4 regions of the Kineosporia succinea genome follow, and region 1 is predicted to be linked to each of the others. Evidence: riboswitches for the same ligand, from Rfam matches in the RefSeq annotation. Region 1 holds a riboswitch; each other region holds the start of a gene.
The links. Region 1 has a riboswitch for cobalamin ahead of cobN (cobaltochelatase subunit CobN). Riboswitches for the same ligand answer to the same signal wherever they lie in the genome.

Region 1 (2,192 bases):
GATCTGCTGGGCGGCGATGAAGATGCCGGGCTGGTCGGCGTCCTGCAGCCCGAAGTCGAGGCGCCACAGCGCCGACTCCTCGGCCGGGCGCAGCTCCTCGTCGGCCGGGCGCAGGATGCTCGTCAGGTCGTCGTCGGTCGGCTCCACCAGCCGGAAACAGGCCCGCACCAGGCCGCCGTTCAGCGCCTCGGCCTGCCATTCCGCCACCCCGTCGAGCAGGTTGCGCATCTGGCGCTGATTGGCCGGGAACGCCGGATACGCCCCGCGCAGTCCCTGCCGCCAGCCCAGCAGCCCGAGCCCACCCGAACTCCGCGACGGCGCCAGCCGCGCCCGCACCGACGCGTCCACCAGCGCGTCCACCGCCGCAGCGGCGCACTCCCCGGCCGGGGCGACCGCGTTCCAGGAGGGCGGCAGGGTGGCGACCGCGTGCCGGAACCACTCCCCGTCGTCCCCCGTGATCACCGGCCGCCACCGGGCCACCCCGTGGCCGTCCGGCGCCTCCAGCACCACCGGCAGCACCCGGCCCCGGGTGATCAGGTCGTCCACGAAAGCCAGCAGAGCGAGGAGGTGACGCACGTCGGAGCCGGCGACCACCACGTCCTCAAGCCCGGAAACGAACCCGCGCAACAACGCCAAGGCCGGCCGCGCGGGCACCGAAACCGTGGCCACCCGCCATCTGACCTCGGGGAACAGCCGCGCGGACTCACCCTCGGCCCGGTCGGACGCCCAGCCCGACCGCAGATCGAGCAGCTCGGGCGAACCGGCCGGCGCATGCTGGAACGAGGGCAGCACGAGGTCGGCGGTGCCCTCCACCCAGCCCTCGCCCTCGCCTACGCCTCCGGCGGAGAGCGTCTTGGCGAGCTCGTCGGCGGGGATGCAGAACGGGTGCTCACGCACCTTCGGCCGTCGCCCGGTGCGTTCGGCGGGCACCGCGCGCACCTGCGGATCCTCGGCCCACAGCACGAGCGAGCCGTCGTCGGCGGGATCTCCGGACGCGGGAGACCACCAGGCATGGACGACGAACACCGGCCAAGGGTAGGCCAGTGGGCCCGGGGCTGGCACAGTTGGCACCGTTAAGCACCTGTAGCCGGTGTGGAACGACAGGAAGCCGGTGAGAATCCGGCGCGGTCGCGCCACTGTGAGGCACCTCATGTGCCGAGCCAGGAACTGTGCCACACCGCACCGACCCGCCGCGCGGACGGCGAGGAAGAGGACGTCAACGTGTCAGAAGCTCCCGTGGAGCGTCAGCCCGTCCTGCTCATCTCCACCTCCGACACCGACCTGCTCAGCGCCCGCGCGAGCTCGGTGCCGTACCGGCTGGCGAACCCGAACCGGGTGTCCGTGGACGACCTGGACGGCCTGCTCGAGGGCGTCGCCGTCGCCGTGGTGCGCCTGCTCGGCGGCACCCGGGCCTGGGAGGACGGGCTGAACGCCCTGCTCGGCAAGGGGGTACCCGTGGTGGTGCTCTCCGGTGAGGCCCTGCCCGACGCCGACCTGATGAGCCGCTCGACGGTTCCGGTCGGGGTGGCCGCGCAGGCTCACGGATACCTGGTCGAGGGTGGCCCTTCCAACCTCACCGAGCTGCACTCGTTCCTGACCGACACCGTGCTGCTGACGGGGTTCGGGTTCGAGCCACCTCGCAGCACGCCGCAGTGGGGTGTCCTGTCTCGCTCCAGCCGTTTCGAACCGGAGGACGAGCGACCCACCATCGCCGTCCTCTACTACCGCGCCCACCACGTGGCCGGGAACACGGCTTTCGTCGAGGCTCTGTGCACCGCGGTGGAAGACGCGGGTGGACGCGCCCTCCCGATCTTCTGCGCGTCGTTGCGGGCGGCGGACTCCGAGCTGCTGGCCCGGCTGGGCACCGCCGACGCCCTGCTCGTCACCGTGCTGGCCGCGGGCGGCAACCGGCCCGCGACCGCCTCGGCCGGGGGTGACGAGTCCACCTGGGACATCGGGGCGCTCGCCGCTCTCGACGTCCCCATTCTGCAGGCCATCAGCACGCTGACCTCGCGGGAACGCTGGCTGGAGAACACCGAGGGCCTGATCCCCCTGGACGCGGCCAACCAGGTCGCGATCCCGGAGTTCGACGGACGGCTGATCACGGTGCCGTTCTCGTTCAAGGAGGTCGACTCCGAGGGACTCACCCAGTACGTGGCCGACCCCGAAAGGGCTGCCCGGGCCGCGGGAAT
Region 2 (2,192 bases), 4.3 Mb from region 1:
CCTGGAGGGCGAACAGGCCGGACTCGATCTCACCCGACGAGGGTTCGAAGAACGGGGTGAACCAGACGTCGTAGTCGGGGTTGATCTCCTCGACCTTGGTGGCGGCGGAGGAGTCGCTGCCCGCGTAGGACTCGCCCTCGGCCTGACCGTCGGTGTTCAGGCGCAGGGCCAGGGGAATCGCGAAAATGGCGACCACGAGAAGGAGCAGGGCCAGATCGATCGCGAGGCGGCGGGGGGTGCGGGTCATGTCAGCCACGCTCCTGAACAGCGGTGGTGGTCGCCTCGCCCGGGAGGGCCTGCTTCAGTCCCAGGGAACTCAGCTCGTCCGGTGCGATGCGGGCCAGGACGCGGAAGACCAGCACGCCGAGAAGGCCCTCGGCGACGGCCAGGGGGATCTGGGTCAGGGCGAAGATGCCGAGGAACTCGCCGACGGAGCCGAGGACGCCGCCCGTGGGGTCGGGGTGGGCGAGACCGAGCTGTACCGACGTGACCACGTAGGTCGACAGGTCGGACAGCGACAGTGCCGCGAAAACGCCCACCGGGAAGGCTAGCCCGAGCCTGAGGCAGGCGCGGTAGGCACCGTAGCCGACCCAGGGGCCGACCACGGCCATGGAGAACACGTTCGCACCGAGGGTCGTGATGCCGCCGTGGGCCAGCAGCAGGGCCTGGAACAGCAGCACGATGGCGCCGAGCACCGCCATCACCGGGGGCCGGAACAGCACCGCACCCAGGCCGGTTCCGGTGGGATGGCTCGAACTGCCGGTCACGGAGGGCAGTTTGATGGCGGAGAGCACGAAGGTGAAAGCCCCGGCCGCGCCCAGCAACAGCCGGGACTCGGGGCGTTCGCGCACCTCGCGCACCACGCAGCGGGCGCCGTGCACCACGAAGGGGGCGGCCGCGACCGTCCAGGCGGCGGCGTGGAGCGGGGGCAGATAGCCCTCAGCGATGTGCACGGGGCACCTCGCTCGTTGCAGCGTGTGTCATCGGATCTCCTCGGGTCCTCGCCCTGGATCGCTGCGACGGCCGAAGTCTCCTGGCTTCCCGGATCAGCACTCGCCCCGGCCTTCCGGTCCGCGAGTGCGGCCGTGGCACGGCATAGGGTCTGCTCCCCGGTGACAGTGGCGGGACCGCGCCGGATTCTCACCGGCTTCCTTCACTGCCGTCGCGGACGGTATGTGGTTGTGGCGGCGATATGGGGGACACGCCGTGCCAGGATCTAACCACGTCCCGATCCGCAGGAGAACAGTCCCCGGCCCTACACTCACTTTCTCTACGACACGTAGAAGTGTGCTGAGGGTTGGAGGAGGCGTGCGGTGGTACGGCGGGATCATCTGGAACGGGCTGTTCTCGAGGCACTCTGGGACTGTCCGGACGGGCTGACCGCGCCCGAGGTGGTCGAGCTGCTGGCCGACCGGCAGCTGGCCCTGACGACGGTGCACACCGTGCTCGACCGGCTGCGGGCCAAGGACCTGGTGCGCCGTGAGCGGGACGGGCGGGTGTTCCGGCACCGGGCCGTGCGCAGCCGGGAGGAGCTGACGGCCGAGGCGATGGTGGCGGTGCTGCAGGACAGCGCCGATCACCCCCTGGCGCTGTCGATGTTCGTGCGGGCGGTGTCGAAGGCCGACGCCGACGCGCTGCGCCGGGCGCTGGGGGCCGAGGAACGGCGCAGGCGCTCGTGAGCCTGCTGCTGCCGGCGCTGGTCGGGGTGCTGCTCACGCTGGTGCCGCGGCCGCTCTCCCGGGCCCGCTGGGCCCAGCGCCGCCCGCGCGAGGCCGCCGTCGTCTGGGTGGTCTACGCGCTCGTCACGGCTTACCTGCTGCTGCTCGCGCTGGCGCTGGCGGTGGGGTCGCTGTGGCCGGCCGGGCTCTTCCTGCTGTGGATGCTGGTGCGTTTGACCCAGACCGTGCGGGGGCTGCGCCGTTCGCAGCGGCGGCACCAGGAGGCGCTGGCGCTGGTGGCCGACTACGACCCGCTGCTGCGGGTGCACGTGCTGAACGACGACCGGCCGCTGGCCTACTGCCTGCCGAACGGGGCCCGGCCGATGGTCGTGGTCACCCGAGGTGCCCTGGAGCTGGCCGACAGCGCCGAGATGCGGGCGATCCTGGCCCACGAGCGTTGTCACGCCCGCAACCGTCATGACCTGCTGGTGACCGGATTCCTGGCCTGGCAGAGGATCTTCCCGTTCGTCCCCT
Region 3 (2,192 bases), 4.7 Mb from region 1:
CCCGTCGGCGCCGGCCTCCTCGTAAGGGAGCCGCGATCGGAGCACCGGTTTCGGGTACCCGGGCGGCGGAACCGGGAGACGAGGTGTTCTCCCCCGGCGCTACGGGGCCCACCGGGCAGCTGGGCGCCCCGAACGGCAGCTCACCCCATTCGTCGGAAGTCGCCGTTTTCACGCCGGATTCGACGGTCGTGCGCGTCATTTCGCCACTGGTCCGGAGGATGGCCCGCGAGGCCCGTCTCGATCTGCGGCGTGTGACCGGTTCCGGTCCCGACGGCCTGATCATGCGGGCCGACATTCAGCAGGCGATCGAGGCTCGGCCGTCGGCCGAGTCGTCGGCCCAGTCGGCCTCGGCCGCTGTGGATGAGCAATCCGCCGGGTACGAGCGCATCGTGCTGACGGGCGTGCGCCGGTTCACGGCCGAGAAGCTGGTCCGTTCCCGCCGAGAGATCCCCGAGGCCACCATCTGGGTCGACGCCGACGCCACCCAGCTGCTCGAGGCCCGGGCCGCGATCAACGCGAGTCTCGGGCGGGCCGGTTCCGGCGGGACGGCAGCCGCCACCCCCGCGACGGGCAGCGGCACCGCCGGCGCCACCCCGGGCAGCGCCGTCAGCCTGGTCGCCCTCCTGGCCCGGTTCACCATCGCCGCCCTGAGACGGCATCCGGAGCTCAACGCCACCGTGGAGGACGGCGAGATCCATCAGCACCACGCCGTCCACCTGGGGTTCGCCGCGCAGACCGACCGGGGTCTGGTGGTGCCGGTCGTCCACCACGCCGACCGCCTCAGCACCCGCCGGCTCTCCGCCGCCATCGGTGAGCTGACCGACCGGGCCCGCCGGGGCGTCCTCCAGCCGGCCGACCTGACCGGAGGCACGGTGACGGTCAACAACTACGGCGTGTTCGGCACCGACGGCGCCGCCGCGATCATCAATCACCCCGAGGCCGCGATCCTCGGGCTCGGGCGGATCATCGAGCGGCCCTGGGTCGTCGACGGGCAGCTGGCCGTCCGCAAGGTCACGCAGCTCACCCTGAGTTTCGACCACCGGGTCTGTGACGGCGCCACCGCCGGCGGCTTCCTGCGCTTCGTCGCCGACTGTGTCGAGAGGCCGGTGACCGCCTTGAGCGACCTCTGAGGTACCGTGACCAGGCCGTGGTGCTCGGGAATTCCGGTGTGATACCGGAGCGGCCCTCGCCACTGTGATCGGGAAGTCGCCGGTTCGCGTAGTCCGAATCGGGCGCCACTGGGCCCCTCCGTCCCCACGACGGCAAGAGCCTGGGAAGGTGCGCCGGCGACGCTTGACCCGAGAGCCAGGAGACCGGCCACGGCACAGTTTCGCAACCACGAGGTGCTGGAGGCGGTCCGTTCCATGGGCCATGCGCAAAATCTGACGAGGTCCGCGTTCACCGCGGTCTCAGCCCTGTCCCTCCTCGCTCTGGCGGCCTGCGGCGGCGGATCGGCCAAGGCCGGTACCGATGCCGGAGCCGGAGCCGGAGCCGAGAAGCCCACCCTGCGGTATGCCTACGCGTTCACGCCGGTCGCGGCGCTGTCCCCGTACAGCGACGACGCGGTGACCAGCTACGGCGTGGGCGCCACGGAGACCCTGACCAAGCTCGACCCGTCCGGCACCCCCGAGGCCTCCCTGGCCACGAGCTGGGAGCAGACCGACGACACCACCTGGGAACTCACGCTCCGCGACGGCGTGACCTTCCAGGACGGCACGGCGATGGACGCGAAGGCCGTCGCCGCGTCCCTCACCCACGCCGCCCAGGCCGAGCCGGCGCCCCGAGCGCTGTCCGGCACCGAGCTGACCGTCACGGCCGACGGCGACGACAAGATCACCGTCGTCACCAAGACGCCCGACCCGGTGCTCGTGCAGCGGCTGACCTCCCCTGAGCTGGTCATCCTGTCCGGCGGCGCGTACGACGACCCGGCCTCGCCGACGCCGGTCGGCACAGGCACCGGTCCGTACACGATCACCGAGCTCAACGGCACCACCTCGGCCGACCTCACGGCCAACCCCGCCTACTGGGGCGGCACCCCGGCCCTGAAGGACATCGAGCTCAGCTTCGTCGCCGACGGCGACCAGCGCGCGTCCGCACTGCGGGCCGGGCAGACCGACCTGGCCCAGGCCGTGCCCGCCGACCAGCTCCCCCGGGTCGGAGCCGATCACGTGCTCGCCGTACCGCTGCCCCGC
Region 4 (2,192 bases), 600 kb from region 1:
CCATTCCGGCGCAAAGCCGTCAGCCCCGAAGAAGGCGACCGGAACGTGTACTGCTTGGGCTCGGCCGTACCCCCGGAGGTGATCGCGGTCTCCAGATTCACCACCGCCAGATCGGCCTTCGACAGAATCTTTCCGGCGCTGCCGATGTCGCCCCCCAATGCGCTCGCCGACGCCCCCTGGAAATGGACGTCACCCGCGAAAGCCAGGCGTACGCGTCCCTTATGGAGTTTCTTCCTCGGTGTGACGGTGGGCTTGGTCACGTCCGGGACGCGCGGGGGAGCCGCGTAGGCTGGGGCGTCCGCAGGGTCCGCCGACGTCACGTAGCCGCTGGAGGAGGAACAGGCCGCCGCCAGGATCAGCACGGCTGCGCTCGTCAGGTTACGTACGCGGTGCCGGTCGATCACGCTGCGCCCACCACCAAGCTCCTGACATCGATGCCACCCGATCGGCCCCTCAAGGTGGGGTCGCTGATGCATCGGTCGCCGCCTGGTGATGCTTGATCACAGCGGGTCCAGAATTACCAGTGTCCGGACAGAGGATCCGACACGCCCACAACATGTTGTGTCGCGAGAAGGGGGGCGCACGGCATATGGTGCTCCCTGTTGCTGGTTCGCCCTGCCGGCCAGGTAGGGCGTCGTAAGAGGGAACCCGGCGTGAATCCGGGACTGCCCCGCAGCGGTGAGCGGGAACGACCGCCGTCAACAGCACTGGGCGCCCTCGGCGCCCGGGAAGCGACGGCCACTAGATGCGCCTCGGCGCGCGCCCGCGAGTCCGAAGACCTGCCAGTGATGTGCGTCGCCCCTTGGGGCGGCGCGCGTCCGTGGAGCCGCGAGGGACGGTGCCGGGTGATAAGCCATACAGCGCTGTCTTCCCCGGGAACCACCCCCGCGCTCCTGACTTTCATGACGATCGGGATGTGCCCTATGACGATTACCGTTTACAGCAAGCCGGCCTGCGTGCAGTGTGACGCGACCAAGCGCGCCCTGGAGAAGTCCGGCCTCGCCTACGAGGTCATCGACATCACGCAGGACGACGCGGCCCGCGAGCACGTGCTGTCGCTGGGTTACCTCCAGGCCCCCGTCGTGGTGGCCGGCGAGGACCACTGGTCGGGCTACCGCCCCGACCGCATCCGCGCGCTGGTGGTTCAGGCCGCGGCCGCCGTAGCCTGAATTGACCAGGCTGGTCTATTTTTCCAGCGCCTCCGAGAACACCCACCGCTTCGTGCAGAAGCTGGACCTGCCCGCCGAGCGCATCCCGCTCCGGCCCACAGACCCCTTCCTGCACGCCCAGGAGCCCTACGTGCTCGTGGTGCCGACCTACGGCGGTGGCAACGACGGTGGCGCGGTTCCCCGGCAGGTGATCCGGTTCCTCAACGACGAGGTCAACCGCTCACTCATTCGCGGCGTGATCGCGGCGGGGAACACGAATTTCGGCACTGCGTACTGCATCGCCGGTGACATCATCGCGGCGAAGTGTCAGGTGCCTTACCTGTTCGCCTTCGAGCTCATGGGAACGACCGAGGACGTGGAACGCGTCCGCGAGGGATTGGAACGATTTTGGCAACGACAGCCGGTGTGAAGGACGACCTCCAGGTCATCGAGACCAATCCGGTCAGCCTCGACTACCACTCGCTGAATGCCATGCTGAACCTCTACGGTCCCAGCGGCGAGATCCAGTTCGAGAAAGACCGGGAAGCGGCGCGGCAGTACTTCCTGCAGCACGTGAACCAGAACACGGTGTTCTTCCACGACCTCGACGAGAAGCTCGACTACCTGGTCGAGAACAAGTACTACGAGCCTGAGACGCTCGAGAAGTACGACCGCGCGTTCATCAAGCGTCTTTACCAGCACGCCTATTCGAAGAAGTTCCGGTTCCCGACCTTCCTCGGCGCGTTCAAGTACTACACCTCGTACACGCTGAAGACGTTCGACGGCAAGCGTTACCTGGAGCGCTTCGAAGACCGGGTCGCGATGGTGGCGCTGGCCCTGGCCGAGGGCAACGAGGAGTTCGCCCTGCAGCTGGTGGACGAGATCGTCTCCGGCCGTTTCCAGCCGGCTACCCCGACCTTCCTCAACCTGGGCAAGGCCCAGCGCGGTGAGCCGGTCTCCTGCTTCCTTCTGCGTATCGAAGACAACATGGAGTCGATCGCCCGCGGCATCAACTCCGCCCTGCAGCTGTCCAAGCGCGGCGGT

Region 2: linked by a shared signal. The riboswitch ahead of J2S57_RS22905 (energy-coupling factor ABC transporter permease) and the one ahead of cobN (cobaltochelatase subunit CobN) in region 1 are both predicted to bind cobalamin.
Region 3: linked by a shared signal. The riboswitch ahead of J2S57_RS24790 (ABC transporter substrate-binding protein) and the one ahead of cobN (cobaltochelatase subunit CobN) in region 1 are both predicted to bind cobalamin.
Region 4: linked by a shared signal. The riboswitch ahead of nrdH (glutaredoxin-like protein NrdH) and the one ahead of cobN (cobaltochelatase subunit CobN) in region 1 are both predicted to bind cobalamin.

Annotation. Positions count from the first base shown of each region.
Region 1 is NZ_JAUSQZ010000001.1:996,535-998,726, forward strand. Features, by position in the region: gene J2S57_RS04375 (DEAD/DEAH box helicase) at 1-1,026, opposite strand, end outside; cobalamin riboswitch at 1,045-1,186, shown strand; gene cobN (cobaltochelatase subunit CobN) at 1,222-2,192, shown strand, end outside.
Region 2 is NZ_JAUSQZ010000001.1:5,268,442-5,270,633, forward strand. Features, by position in the region: gene J2S57_RS22900 (energy-coupling factor ABC transporter substrate-binding protein) at 1-247, opposite strand, end outside; gene J2S57_RS22905 (energy-coupling factor ABC transporter permease) at 249-953, opposite strand; cobalamin riboswitch at 1,027-1,154, opposite strand; gene J2S57_RS22910 (BlaI/MecI/CopY family transcriptional regulator) at 1,314-1,679, shown strand; gene J2S57_RS22915 (M56 family metallopeptidase) at 1,676-2,192, shown strand, end outside.
Region 3 is NZ_JAUSQZ010000001.1:5,713,707-5,715,898, reverse strand. Features, by position in the region: gene J2S57_RS24795 (dihydrolipoamide acetyltransferase family protein) at 1-1,130, shown strand, start outside; cobalamin riboswitch at 1,132-1,336, shown strand; gene J2S57_RS24790 (ABC transporter substrate-binding protein) at 1,365-2,192, shown strand, end outside.
Region 4 is NZ_JAUSQZ010000001.1:1,594,375-1,596,566, reverse strand. Features, by position in the region: gene J2S57_RS07100 (CapA family protein) at 1-476, opposite strand, end outside; cobalamin riboswitch at 590-801, shown strand; gene nrdH (glutaredoxin-like protein NrdH) at 924-1,169, shown strand; gene nrdI (class Ib ribonucleoside-diphosphate reductase assembly flavoprotein NrdI) at 1,171-1,578, shown strand; gene nrdE (class 1b ribonucleoside-diphosphate reductase subunit alpha) at 1,641-2,192, shown strand, end outside.